Regions from separate parts of the Ensifer sp. genome, predicted to be linked through region 2. Evidence: predicted binding sites of a transcription regulator. Region 2 holds the regulator's gene; the other holds the start of a gene.

Region 1 (4,445 bases), 1.5 Mb from region 2:
CCGTAGACCTCCATCTTGTAGAGGTCCTTGATCGGATTGAATCCGCCATTCATGTCGCCGTAGAGCGTGGCATAGCCCACCGACATTTCCGACTTGTTGCCGGTCGTCACCACCATCGAGCCGAACTTGTTGGAAACGGCCATCAGGATCGTGCCGCGTGTCCGGCTCTGCAGGTTTTCCTCGGTAATCCCGGTCTCCGTGCCCTCGAACATGTCGGCGAGCGCGCCGAGGAAGCCCTCGACCGGCTCCTCGATCGGCACGATATCGTAACGGCATCCAAGCGCTTCGGCGCAATCCTTGGCGTCCTTCAGCGAATCCTTCGAGGTATAGCGGTAAGGCAGCATGATCGTGCGCACCCGCTCCTCGCCGAGTGCATCGACGGCAAGTGCGGCACAGATCGCCGAATCGATACCGCCGGAGAGGCCCAGCACGACATTCTTGAAACCGTTCTTGTTGACGTAGTCTCGGAAGCCGAGCATGCAGGCACGATAATCCGCCTCCTCACGCTCCGGCAGCCGCGATTTCAGGCCACCGGCACAGTGCCAGCCATCGTCGCCCTTCTTCCACTCGACGATCGATAGCGATTCCTCGAACTGGCTCATCTGGAATGCGAGCGACTTGTCGGTGTTGAAGGCAAAGCTCGCGCCGTCGAACACCAGTTCATCCTGGCCGCCGAGCTGGTTGGCATAGATCATCGGCAGGCCGGTTTCGATCACCTGCTTCAGCACCACCTGGTGGCGAACGTCCACCTTGCCGCGATAGTAGGGAGAACCGTTCGGCGACAGCAGGATCTCGGCCCCACTTTCTGCCAGCGTTTCGCACACGCCGAGATCGCCCCAGATATCCTCGCAGATCGGAATGCCGATGCGCACGCCTCGGAAATTAACCGGGCCGGGCATTTCGCCCTGGTCGAACACCCGCTTTTCGTCGAATTCGCCATAGTTCGGCAGGTCGACCTTGTCGCGCACGGCGATGATCTTGCCGCCATCAAGGACGGCGACGGCGTTGTGGCGGCCTGTCTTGGCCAGACGCGGAAAGCCGATGATGACGCCCGGGCCGCCGTCGGCGGTCTCGGCTGCCAGCGTCTCGACTGCCTGCAGGCAGGCCTTCAGGAAGGCGGGCTTCAGCACCAGATCCTCCGGCGGATAGCCGGAAATGAAAAGTTCGGTCAGAAGCAGGAGATCGGCGCCCTGACGGGCCGCGTCGGCGCGCGCGTCTCGCGCCTTTGCCAGATTGCCGGCGATATCGCCGACTGTCGGGTTGAGCTGGGCGACGGCAATGCGAAGCACGGTGGGAGCGGCGTTGTGTGCGGTCATGAGCGGGCCTGTCGGTCTGTTCTCGAACGAATGCGTCTGACTTTCGCACCGATCTTTAGCGCAATCCGCGGGGAAATTCCCACAGGCAATCATCGCCACGCGAAAAATTCCAAAAAATTCTGCTTTTCCGGCTTGTTATCGGCGCGCGCTCGCGCGTCCTCACGTCACGAAACCCTGTTTCCAATCTCCCTGAACAAACCATTCATCCCCTGTTCAAAATGACGGTCGTATGACAGTTACACGACACATTGATGAAATTGGAGAAGATGTTGGCTAATATCGATACAGCCGTGGCCAGGAGATCGGGAGTCTACGCAGCTAGACCCGGATTTGCCGCGCGGCACGCCAAGACGCTGACCTCCGCACGCAGTGCATTGTTTTCGCTCGCGATCGCGGCAGCCCTCGTTTTTGCGGTCGAGTTGATCGTGCGCCAGTCCATGGCAGACACGGTTGCCTATTTCCTCGATCCGACGCGCCCAGCCTGGACCACCATCGGCGCGTTCTTCCTCATCCTGCTTGCGATCGACGGCTTCTTCGGCCGTGAGCACAAGTCCGCCGTGGTGCTGGCGCCGCTGGCGATCATTCCGGCCATCATCTGCCAGCAGAAGCAGGTCTTTCTCTCCGACCCGCTCTACCCGACCGACTTTCTCTTCGGCCGCCAGATCCTCGAACTGATGCCGGTTCTGGTCAAGGACCGTCCGTGGACCGCCGTCGGCATCGCCGTCGGCCTTGTTGCAGCTGTTGCCGCGATCGGCCTGTTGCTGCGCTACGCCTGGCGCAACTTCCCCAAGTTGACGCGCCGCGAGCGCATCGCGCGCGCAGCCTTTGCGCTGCCGCTGCTGTTCGCCTTCTGGAACATCATGGACTACAACCAGTTCTCCTGGATCCGCGACCGCCTGAAGGTCATCCCGATCATGTGGGACCAGACCGAGAACTATCGCCACAACGGCTTTGCGCTCGCCTTCGCGATCAACCTGCCGATGGCCAATGTCAGCGCGCCCTCCGGCTACATGGCCGATGCGATCGACCGCATCCCGGTCAAGCCGCTGCCGGCCGGCACCTCCCATCGCAGCAAGCCCGACGTGATCGTACTGATGAGCGAATCCTTCTGGGATCCGACCCGTCTGCCGAACGTCAAGCTTTCGCCCGACCCGATGCCGACCATTCGCGAGATGCAATCCGGCAACGTGTTCTCACCCGAATTCGGCGGCATGACGGCCAACGTCGAGTTCGAAGCGCTGACTGGCTTTTCCAACGCCTTCCTGCCCTATGGCAGCATTCCGTACCAGCAGTACATCCGCAATCCGATCCCCTCGCTTGCCACCTTCTTTCGCGGCGAAGGCTATGTCTCGCGCGCCATCCACCCGTTCCAGAGCTGGTTCTGGAACCGCACCGCCGTCTACAAGGCCTTCGGCTTCGACACCTTCAAGTCGGAGGAGAACATGCCGCCGATGCAGAAGCGCGGCATCTTCGCCTCGGACGAATCGCTGACAGACGAGATCATCCGCCAGGCCGACGCCATGGACGATCCGTTCTTCTTCTTCGCGGTGACGCTGCAGGGCCATGGCCCCTATGAGGCCAACCGCTATGCCAAGAACACCATCAAGGTCGAAGGCAACCTGCCCGAAAGCGATCGCCAGGTGCTGGAAACCTACGCACAGGGCATCAAGGAAGCCGACGAAAGCCTGAAGAAGCTGATGGACTGGGCCAAGGAACGCGACCGCGAAACGGTCATCGTGCTCTTCGGCGACCACCTGCCGCCGCTCAACACAGTCTATACCAATACCGGTTTCATGAAGGGCGTGACCGCGGAGCGCAAAGGTTCGAAGGAGCAGATGAAGGCGCAACACGAAACGCCGCTCGTCGTCTGGTCGAACAAGACCGGCCCGAAGAAGAATGTCGGCACCATCAGCCCGGCGTTCCTCTCCTACCAGATCTTGAAGCAATCCGGCTACGAGCACCCCTACTACACCGGCTTCCTCGGCAAGGTGCACGACCAGTACCGTGTCGTCGACCGCTACATGCTGATCCGCAAGAACGGCAAGGACGTTGCCGAGTGGTCACGCCAGCCGAAGGTGCCGGCGCTGCTGCGCGACTACCGCTTCCTGCAGCACGACATGATGTTCGGCAAGCGTTACTCGACAGACCGTTTCTTCAAGTCGCACGCGGACCTCTACGCCGCCGGCCTTTAAGAACGCCAAGCCGCACGGAGCATCCATGCGCGCATAGACTGACAGAGCCGGACGGTCGCCCGTCCGGCTCGTTCATTTCGTCGATCCCGTTGATGTCTTCATTGAAATGATGCGCTAGATATTTCCGTATCCTTCCTCGGAGACAGACATGTCGCACATCAACGAAATCTCGCAGCATCTCTTCGGCAAATCAGTCACCGAACTCGGCGAAATCGAGCGGCGCATCCTGACGCGCGCCAAGGAACGGCGCACGGTCTCGACGGACACCAATGTCGAATTCAACGCCGAGCTGTCCGTCGGAGACCGGCTCGCCGACGCCATTGCCAGGGTCGGCGGCTCCTGGTCCTTCATCCTCGGCTTCTGCGGCTTTCTGGTCGTCTGGGTCATCCTCAACACCATCCTGCTGGTGGCAGGTGCCTTCGATCCCTACCCGTTCATCTTCCTCAACCTGCTCTTGTCGATGCTGGCCGCCCTGCAGGCGCCTGTTATCATGATGTCCCAGAACCGCCAGGCAGAGCGCGACCGCTTCGCCGCAGCCAAGGATTATGAGGTCAATCTGAAATCGGAGGTCGAATTGATCGCCCTGCACCACAAGGTCGATGACGTGCTGCTGCGCGAGATTGCCGAGTTGCGCACCGACATCGCCAACCTCAACCGCCAGCTTGCCCAATATCGGAACACACCGGATGTCGAATAGACAGCGGGAATGGGCACCGCGCGAAGGGCAAAAACCCCCAGGAATCCGCGCAATTCCTAATTCAATCACAAATATGCATTTTACAACAATAGGCTATTTCTAGCCATTGAAACAACCTATTCGCGTATCGAAAAATTAACACTTGAGGCGCACCGTTAAGGCGCAGGGACAGAAAAAAAGCAGTCACGGTTCGGTCGGAGTTGCTGAAATGTCCATTTTTACGCGCCTGTCTGGCAGCCG
Region 2 (7,091 bases):
AACCGGCTGACCGACCTGATCGAGGTCAACATCAACAATCTCGCCGCCGTTCCCTCGATCGTCTACGGTCTCCTGGGCTTGGCCGTGTTCATCAACTTTGCCGGCATGCCGCGTTCGGCCGCTCTCGTCGGTGGCCTGGTGCTGACCCTGATGACGCTGCCGACGATCATCATCGCTACCCGCGCGGCACTGAAGGCGGTGCCGCCGTCGATCCGCTCGGCAGCGCTCGGTCTCGGTGCCTCGAAGATGCAGACCATCTTCCACCACGTCCTGCCGCTGGCGATGCCGGGCATCCTGACCGGGACGATCATCGGTCTCGCGCACGCGCTCGGCGAAACCGCGCCGCTGCTTCTCATCGGCATGGTCGCCTTCGTCGTCGACTATCCCGGCTCGCCGATGGAGCCGTCGACGGCGCTGCCGGTACAGATCTATATGTGGGCCAACGAAGCGGAACGCGCCTTCGTCGAGCGTACCTCCGGCGCGATCATCATTCTTCTCATCTTCCTCGTCGTCATGAACCTTGGCGCCATTCTGTTGCGACGTCGCTTTGAGCGCCGTTGGTAGTGAGGTAATTACTATGAACATCATGTCAGAAGCAGCAGTCGAGAAAGCCCTGGATCAGAAAATGAACACGGTTCCCTACAAGATGATCGGCAAGGATGTGTCGGTCTACTACGGCGAGAAGCGCGCGCTTTTCGACGTCAACCTCAACATCCGCGAAAATACGGTGACCGCGCTGATCGGCCCTTCGGGCTGCGGCAAGTCGACCTTTCTGCGCACGCTGAACCGCATGAACGACACCATCGAGAACTGCCGCGTCACCGGCAAGATCACGCTCGATGAAGACGATGTCTACGATCCGGCCATCGACGTCGTCGAGCTGCGCGCCCGCGTCGGCATGGTGTTCCAGAAGCCGAACCCGTTCCCGAAGTCGATCTACGACAACGTCGCCTACGGCCCGCGCATTCACGGTCTCGCCCGCACGAAGTCCGAGTTCGACGACGTGGTCGAGACCAGCCTGCAGAAGGCGGGCCTCTGGAACGAGGTGAAGGATCGCCTGCATGAGCCGGGCACCGGCTTGTCCGGCGGCCAGCAGCAGCGCCTTTGCATCGCCCGTGCGGTTGCCGTCAGCCCGGAAGTGATCCTGATGGACGAGCCCTGTTCGGCGCTCGACCCGATTGCGACGGCGAAGGTCGAGGAGCTGATCCACGAGCTGCGCAGCAACTTCACGATTGTCATCGTCACCCACTCGATGCAGCAGGCAGCGCGCGTGTCGCAGCGCACCGCCATGTTCCACCTCGGCAATCTCGTCGAGGAGAACGACACCGACAAGATGTTCACCAATCCGGATGACCAGCGTACCCAGGACTACATCATGGGTCGCTTCGGCTGATCGCCGAAGCTCGCCCCCACCCTGTTTCCTGAACGCGCCCGCAAGGATCAAAGATTATGTCCATGCACATAATGTCCGCCTATGACGAAGAACTGAAATACCTGACGCGCCGCATCTCCGAGATGGGCGGCATTGCCGAGCAGATGGTGGGCGAGTCCGTCCGCGCGCTCGTCAATTCCGATCTCGCGCTGGCGCAGAAGGTCATCTCCGACGACACCATCCTTGATGAAGCCGAGCGCCAGATCGGCGAAAAAGCGATCATCACCATTGCCAAGCGCCAGCCGGTGGCCGCGGACCTGCGCGAAATCATGGGGTCGATCCGCATCGCATCCGATCTGGAGCGCGTCGGCGACCTCGGCAAGAACAACGCCAAGCGCGTGATCGCCGTTGCCGGCTCGGGCATCCCGCGCAAGCTGGCCCGCGGCCTCGAGCATCTGGCCGAGCTTGCGCTGGTGCAGTTGAAGGAAGTGCTCGACGTCTATGCCTCCCGCTCGCCGGAGAAGGCCAACAGCATCCGCGAGCGCGACGAGGAGATCGATGCGATCTACACCTCGCTGTTCCGCGAGCTGCTCACCTACATGATGGAAGATCCGCGCAACATCACGCCCTGCACGCACCTTCTGTTCTGCGCCAAGAACATCGAGCGCATCGGCGACCATGCCACCAACATCGCCGAGACGATCTATTACATGGCGACGGGCGCGCAGCCGGAAGGCGAACGTCCAAAGGACGACAATACGTCGACGCTGGGCGCCGTAAAGGACTAGAGCGCCGTGCGTTCTCAGGAACGCACAAAGGACGCTCCAGCACTTTAATTCTGGAGCATCTTACTGCCCTCGAGTGAAACCACCTGAAGGCAGGATGCTCTGGGCCAGGATAAGTTCGAGTGCCTGCATGTAAACTTCATCCGGTCGCAATTTCGGTTGCGGCCCTGCCTTGTTGCGCCTGTAGCCAACCGTTTTCGCGCATGTCTTTGAAAGCGCGCGGAAGGCTTCAGATGCTGTATGTTCGAGCATCTCCCGGCGTTCGATCGAACACGGGATGCTCTGGGTAAGGAGACGTTACCTGATGCTGCCGAAAATCGCCGTTGTCGAAGACGAAGAGGCCCTGAGCGTCCTCTTGCGATATAACCTTGAAGCCGAGGGCTTCGATGTCGATACGATCCTGCGCGGCGACGAGGCCGAGATCCGCTTGCAAGAGCGCCTGCCGGATCTCCTGATCCTCGACTGGATGCTGCCGGGGGTCTCCGGCATCGAGCTTTGCCGCCGGCTTCGCCAGCGCCCGGAAACCGAGCGACTGCCGATCATCATGCTGACGGCGCGGGGCGAAGAGAGCGAGCGGGTTCGCGGCCTTGCCACCGGCGCCGACGATTATGTCGTCAAGCCGTTCTCTACGCCGGAGCTGATGGCGCGGGTCAAGGCGATGCTGCGCCGTGCCAAGCCGGAGGTTCTCTCGACGCTGCTTCGCTGCGGCGATATCGAGCTCGATCGCGAGACGCACCGTGTGCATCGCCGCACCCGCGAAGTCCGCCTCGGCCCGACGGAATTCCGCCTGCTCGAATTCCTGATGTCGTCGCCGGGCCGGGTGTTTTCGCGCTCGCAGCTGCTGGACGGCGTCTGGGGCCACGATATCTATGTCGACGAGCGCACCGTCGACGTGCATGTCGGCCGCCTGCGCAAGGCGCTGAATTTCTCGAGCATGCCGGATGTGATCCGCACCGTTCGCGGTGCCGGCTACTCGCTCGAAAGCTGAGCCGGCCAATCGGTAGGCAATAAAAAAGGGGCCGGTCGGCCCCTTTTTCTGTACGTGTCTTCGCTCACCTCAGCGTGCGCGGCGGCGCTCGGCGGACGGCTGGTAGGCAAGCCTCGCGTGAAATGTGCAGTAGGGCGAAGCTTCCGGGGAATCGTTGCCGCAGAAATGGAATTCCTCCTTCAGCGGGTCGCCGATCGGCCATTTGCAGGTGCGCTCGGTCAGCTGCGTCAGTTCCAGGCGGCGCGACATCGGCACGACCACATCGGTCTGGACGTGGAAGTCCTGTTCGGCGACGAGATCGACTTCGACCTCTTCCTTGAGGACAAGGGCGCCAGCCGGGCGGGTAACCGTGCGGGTGGTGACGCGCGAGGCGAAGTTCGGGGCGCGCGGCGCCGATGTGGCCGGGCGCGGCTTCGGCCGGGTCGCAGCTGCGGTGCCACCAGCCTTGGCCCTGCCGGGCAGGCTCAGCCGGTGAACCTTGCCGATGACCGCATTGCGGCTGACGCCGCCGAGCTGTGCCGCGATCTGGCTCGCGCTCAGGCCCTCGGACCAAAGCTTCTTCAGTTTCTCCACCCGCTCGTCAGTCCAGTTCATTTCTGCACTCTCCGTTCTCAGCGTTGGCGATGACAGAATCTTTCACCACGCTCCGGCAAGGTTCCGGAGCTGCAACGCGATAACACTTTTGGTGACTAGGTCCGCCGCATGCGTCTAGTAATTGAACGTTAACCTACTGACCGCCGGACTCCGTGGCAAGAGTCCGCGGAATCGCGCCGAATCGATTTCTTGGTTTTCCCCAACTTGCTCGGCGGGCGTTGTATTTTTGCAAGCCCCGCCGAGACGATTTTTTCGTCGCACGGATGAGGGTCGTGCGACCGCACTGCAAGGCTTGGTTTTGTTGACATTGCGCTGCGAAATGGGAATAGTGCCTGCGCCGCCGCAAGGCGGCATTTTTAATTTTTGCCGCGCCCAACATCGCGCGCGGACCGATGCCGATAGCAATGAAGGAGAGGCTCGCCATGACTGCAACCACGCCGCTTTACGACACCTACATGCGTGCGCCGTTGCGTTTCGAGCGAGGAGAGGGCGTCTGGTTGATTGCCGAAGACGGCACGCGCTATCTCGACTTCGCTGCAGGCGTTGCCGTCAATTCGCTCGGTCACGCGCATCCGCATCTGGTCGAGGCGCTGAAGGCGCAGGCCGAGAAGGTCTGGCACCTGTCGAACCTCTATGAGGTTCCGGGCCAGGAGAGCCTGGCGCGCCGGCTGTCGGCCGTGACGTTCGCCGACCGTGTGTTCTTCACCAATTCGGGCGCCGAAGCGCTCGAATGCGCAATCAAGACTGCCCGCCGCTACCATTATGCCAAGGGCAATCCGGAGAAGTTCCACGTCATCACCTTCGAGGGCGCATTCCACGGGCGCACGATCGCCACCGTCGCTGCCGGCGGCCAGCAGAAGTACATCGAAGGTTTTGGCCCGAAGGCGCCTGGTTTCTATCAGGTTCCCTTCGGCGACATCGCAGCCGTCAAGGACGCGATCACCGACGAGACCGCGGCAATCCTGATCGAGCCGATCCAGGGCGAAGGCGGCATCCGCCCGGCCACCAAGGAATTCATGCAGGAGCTGCGCGCGCTTTGCGACGAATTCGGCCTGTTGTTGATCCTCGACGAGGTCCAGACCGGCGTCGGCCGCACCGGCAAGCTCTTCGCCCATGAATGGGCCGGCATCCGCCCGGATATCATGGCTGTCGCCAAGGGTATCGGCGGCGGCTTCCCGCTCGGCGCCTGCCTTGCCACGGAAGAGGCTGCGGCCGGCATGGTTGCCGGTACCCACGGCTCGACCTATGGCGGCAACCCGCTTGGCATGGCGGTCGGCAATGCAGTGCTCGACGTCATCCTCGCTGATGGCTTCCTCGATCATGTCCGCGACGTTTCCCTGGTGTTCCGCCAGGGGCTCGCCTCGCTGCAGGATCGTTTCCCCGATGTGATCGAAGAGATCCGTGGCGACGGGCTTATGCTCGGCATCAAGGCGAAGGGCCCCTCGGCCGATCTCCTGAAGGCGATCCGCGCGGAAAGGCTGCTGGCTGTTCCGGCCGGCGAGAACGTGCTGCGCCTGCTGCCGCCGCTGACCGTGACGGCGGAGGAGGCACGCGAAGGCCTGGCGCGCATCGAGCGCGCGGCCGAAGCCGTCAGAAGCGCGAGCGGCACCGCCGCAGCTTGAGTTTGTGAACCCGAAGATCGGCAGCGATTTTCCCAAGGGTCCATGTGCGAAGCCGAGGCGTCGAAGCATTTCTTCTTCGACCCCCGGCCGTGCTTCAAGGGCCATTCCGAGGACAGGAATTGAGTACGATGGCAGGCACAAGACATTTCATCGATCTTTCGGCCATGACGGCAGCCGATCTCAGGACGATCATCGATGACGCACGGGTTCGAAAGACAGCGACCAAGGCGGGCACCGCCGACAAGCCGCTCGCCGGCAAGATGCTGGCGATGATCTTCGAAAAGCCGTCGACGCGCACCCGCGTCTCCTTCGATGTCGGCATGCGCCAGCTCGGTGGCGAAACGCTGTTTCTCTCGGGCACCGAGATGCAGCTCGGCCGCGCCGAGACCATTGGCGACACGGCCAAGGTGCTGTCGCGCTACGTCGATGCGATCATGATCCGCACCACCGATCATCGCCGGCTTCTCGAACTGGCCGAACATGCGACGGTTCCCGTCATCAACGGCCTCACCGACGACACGCATCCCTGCCAGATCATGGCCGACATCATGACGTTCGAGGAGCATCGCGGGCCGGTGAAGGGCAAGACCATCGCCTGGACCGGCGACGGCAACAATGTGCTGCATTCGCTGATCGAGGGCTCGGCCCGTTTCGGCTACCGCATGAACATGGCGGTGCCGCTCGGCTCGGAGCCGCATGACAAGATCCTCAACTGGGCGCGCAACAATGGCGGCGAGATCCTGCTCTGCCACGAGGCCGAGCAGGCCGTGGCCGGCGCGCACTGCGTCGTCACCGATACCTGGATTTCCATGAACCAGGAGCATCGCGCCCGCGGCCACAACGTCTTCCAGCCTTTCCAGGTCAACGAAGCCTTGATGAAGCATGCCGCATCGGACGCGCTGTTCATGCACTGCCTGCCGGCGCACCGTGGTGAAGAGGTGACCGACGAGGTGATCGATGGTCCTCAGTCGGTGGTGTTCGACGAGGCGGAGAATAGGCTCCATGCGCAGAAGTCGATCATTGCCTGGTGCATGGGTCTCGTCTGAGCGGCGCGTTCGCCCTTGAAATTTCCCGCATGCGACCCGATTTACGCCGCATGCGGGACGCGCCGGTGTGGAAACAGCGGACGCGCCTCGACCATATGCAGCGCATGACTGGCCGGAAAATGCCGCATGCCTGCTGGACAAATCCGTTTACGGCGGGATCAAATAGGATGACGGGCAGGCTGCGCCGGGGGATGTTCATGTCCTCAGCGCGGCCTTCTCCGGTTACGCAAGGAGCTGCAAATGACTGAGATGGCACCCGGACTTGGCGAATTCGATTTTGCCGGTGACGACCATGTCGTGCCCTTCCAGGTGGAGGGCCTCGATGTGCGCGGTCGCGCGGTTCAGCTCGGCCCGATGCTCGACGCGATCCTGGAGCGTCACAACTATCCGCTTCCGGTCGCACGGCTCGTGGCCGAAACGGTGGTGCTGACCGTGCTGCTCGGCACGTCCCTGAAGTTCGAGGGCAAGCTCATCGTCCAGACGAAGAGCGATGGTCCCGTCGATCTCGTCGTTGCCGATTTTGCCACGCCAGACAAGGTGCGGGCCTATGCGCGCTTCAACGAGGAGGCCCTGTCGGAAGCCCTGAAGGACGGCCGCACGCAGTCGCACGAGCTGCTCGGCAAGGGCGTTCTCGCGTTTACCATCGACCAGGGCGCCCATACCCAGCGCTACCAGGGCATCGTC

The links. The regulator PhoB, encoded in region 2, activates phosphate uptake and scavenging genes when phosphate is short. The targets are predictions, from matches to a motif close to TGTCATNNANCTGTCAT.
Region 1: the regulator PhoB is predicted to act here: its motif matches at 1,535-1,551, upstream of RTP54_RS09510 (LTA synthase family protein).

Annotation. Positions count from the first base shown of each region.
Region 1 covers NZ_DALZXU010000001.1:1,958,772-1,963,216, forward strand. The annotation lists gene RTP54_RS09505 (NAD+ synthase) at 1-1,316, opposite strand, end outside; gene RTP54_RS09510 (LTA synthase family protein) at 1,586-3,508, shown strand; gene RTP54_RS09515 (DUF1003 domain-containing protein) at 3,657-4,205, shown strand; gene RTP54_RS09520 (TadE/TadG family type IV pilus assembly protein) at 4,414-4,445, shown strand, end outside.
Region 2 covers NZ_DALZXU010000001.1:470,934-478,024, forward strand. The annotation lists gene pstA (phosphate ABC transporter permease PstA) at 1-564, shown strand, start outside; gene pstB (phosphate ABC transporter ATP-binding protein PstB) at 578-1,393, shown strand; gene phoU (phosphate signaling complex protein PhoU) at 1,447-2,160, shown strand; gene phoB (phosphate regulon transcriptional regulator PhoB) at 2,462-3,145, shown strand; gene RTP54_RS02315 (GcrA family cell cycle regulator) at 3,215-3,739, opposite strand; gene RTP54_RS02320 (hypothetical protein) at 3,873-4,163, opposite strand; gene RTP54_RS02325 (aspartate aminotransferase family protein) at 4,162-5,361, shown strand; gene argF (ornithine carbamoyltransferase) at 5,490-6,407, shown strand; gene RTP54_RS02335 (Hsp33 family molecular chaperone) at 6,648-7,091, shown strand, end outside.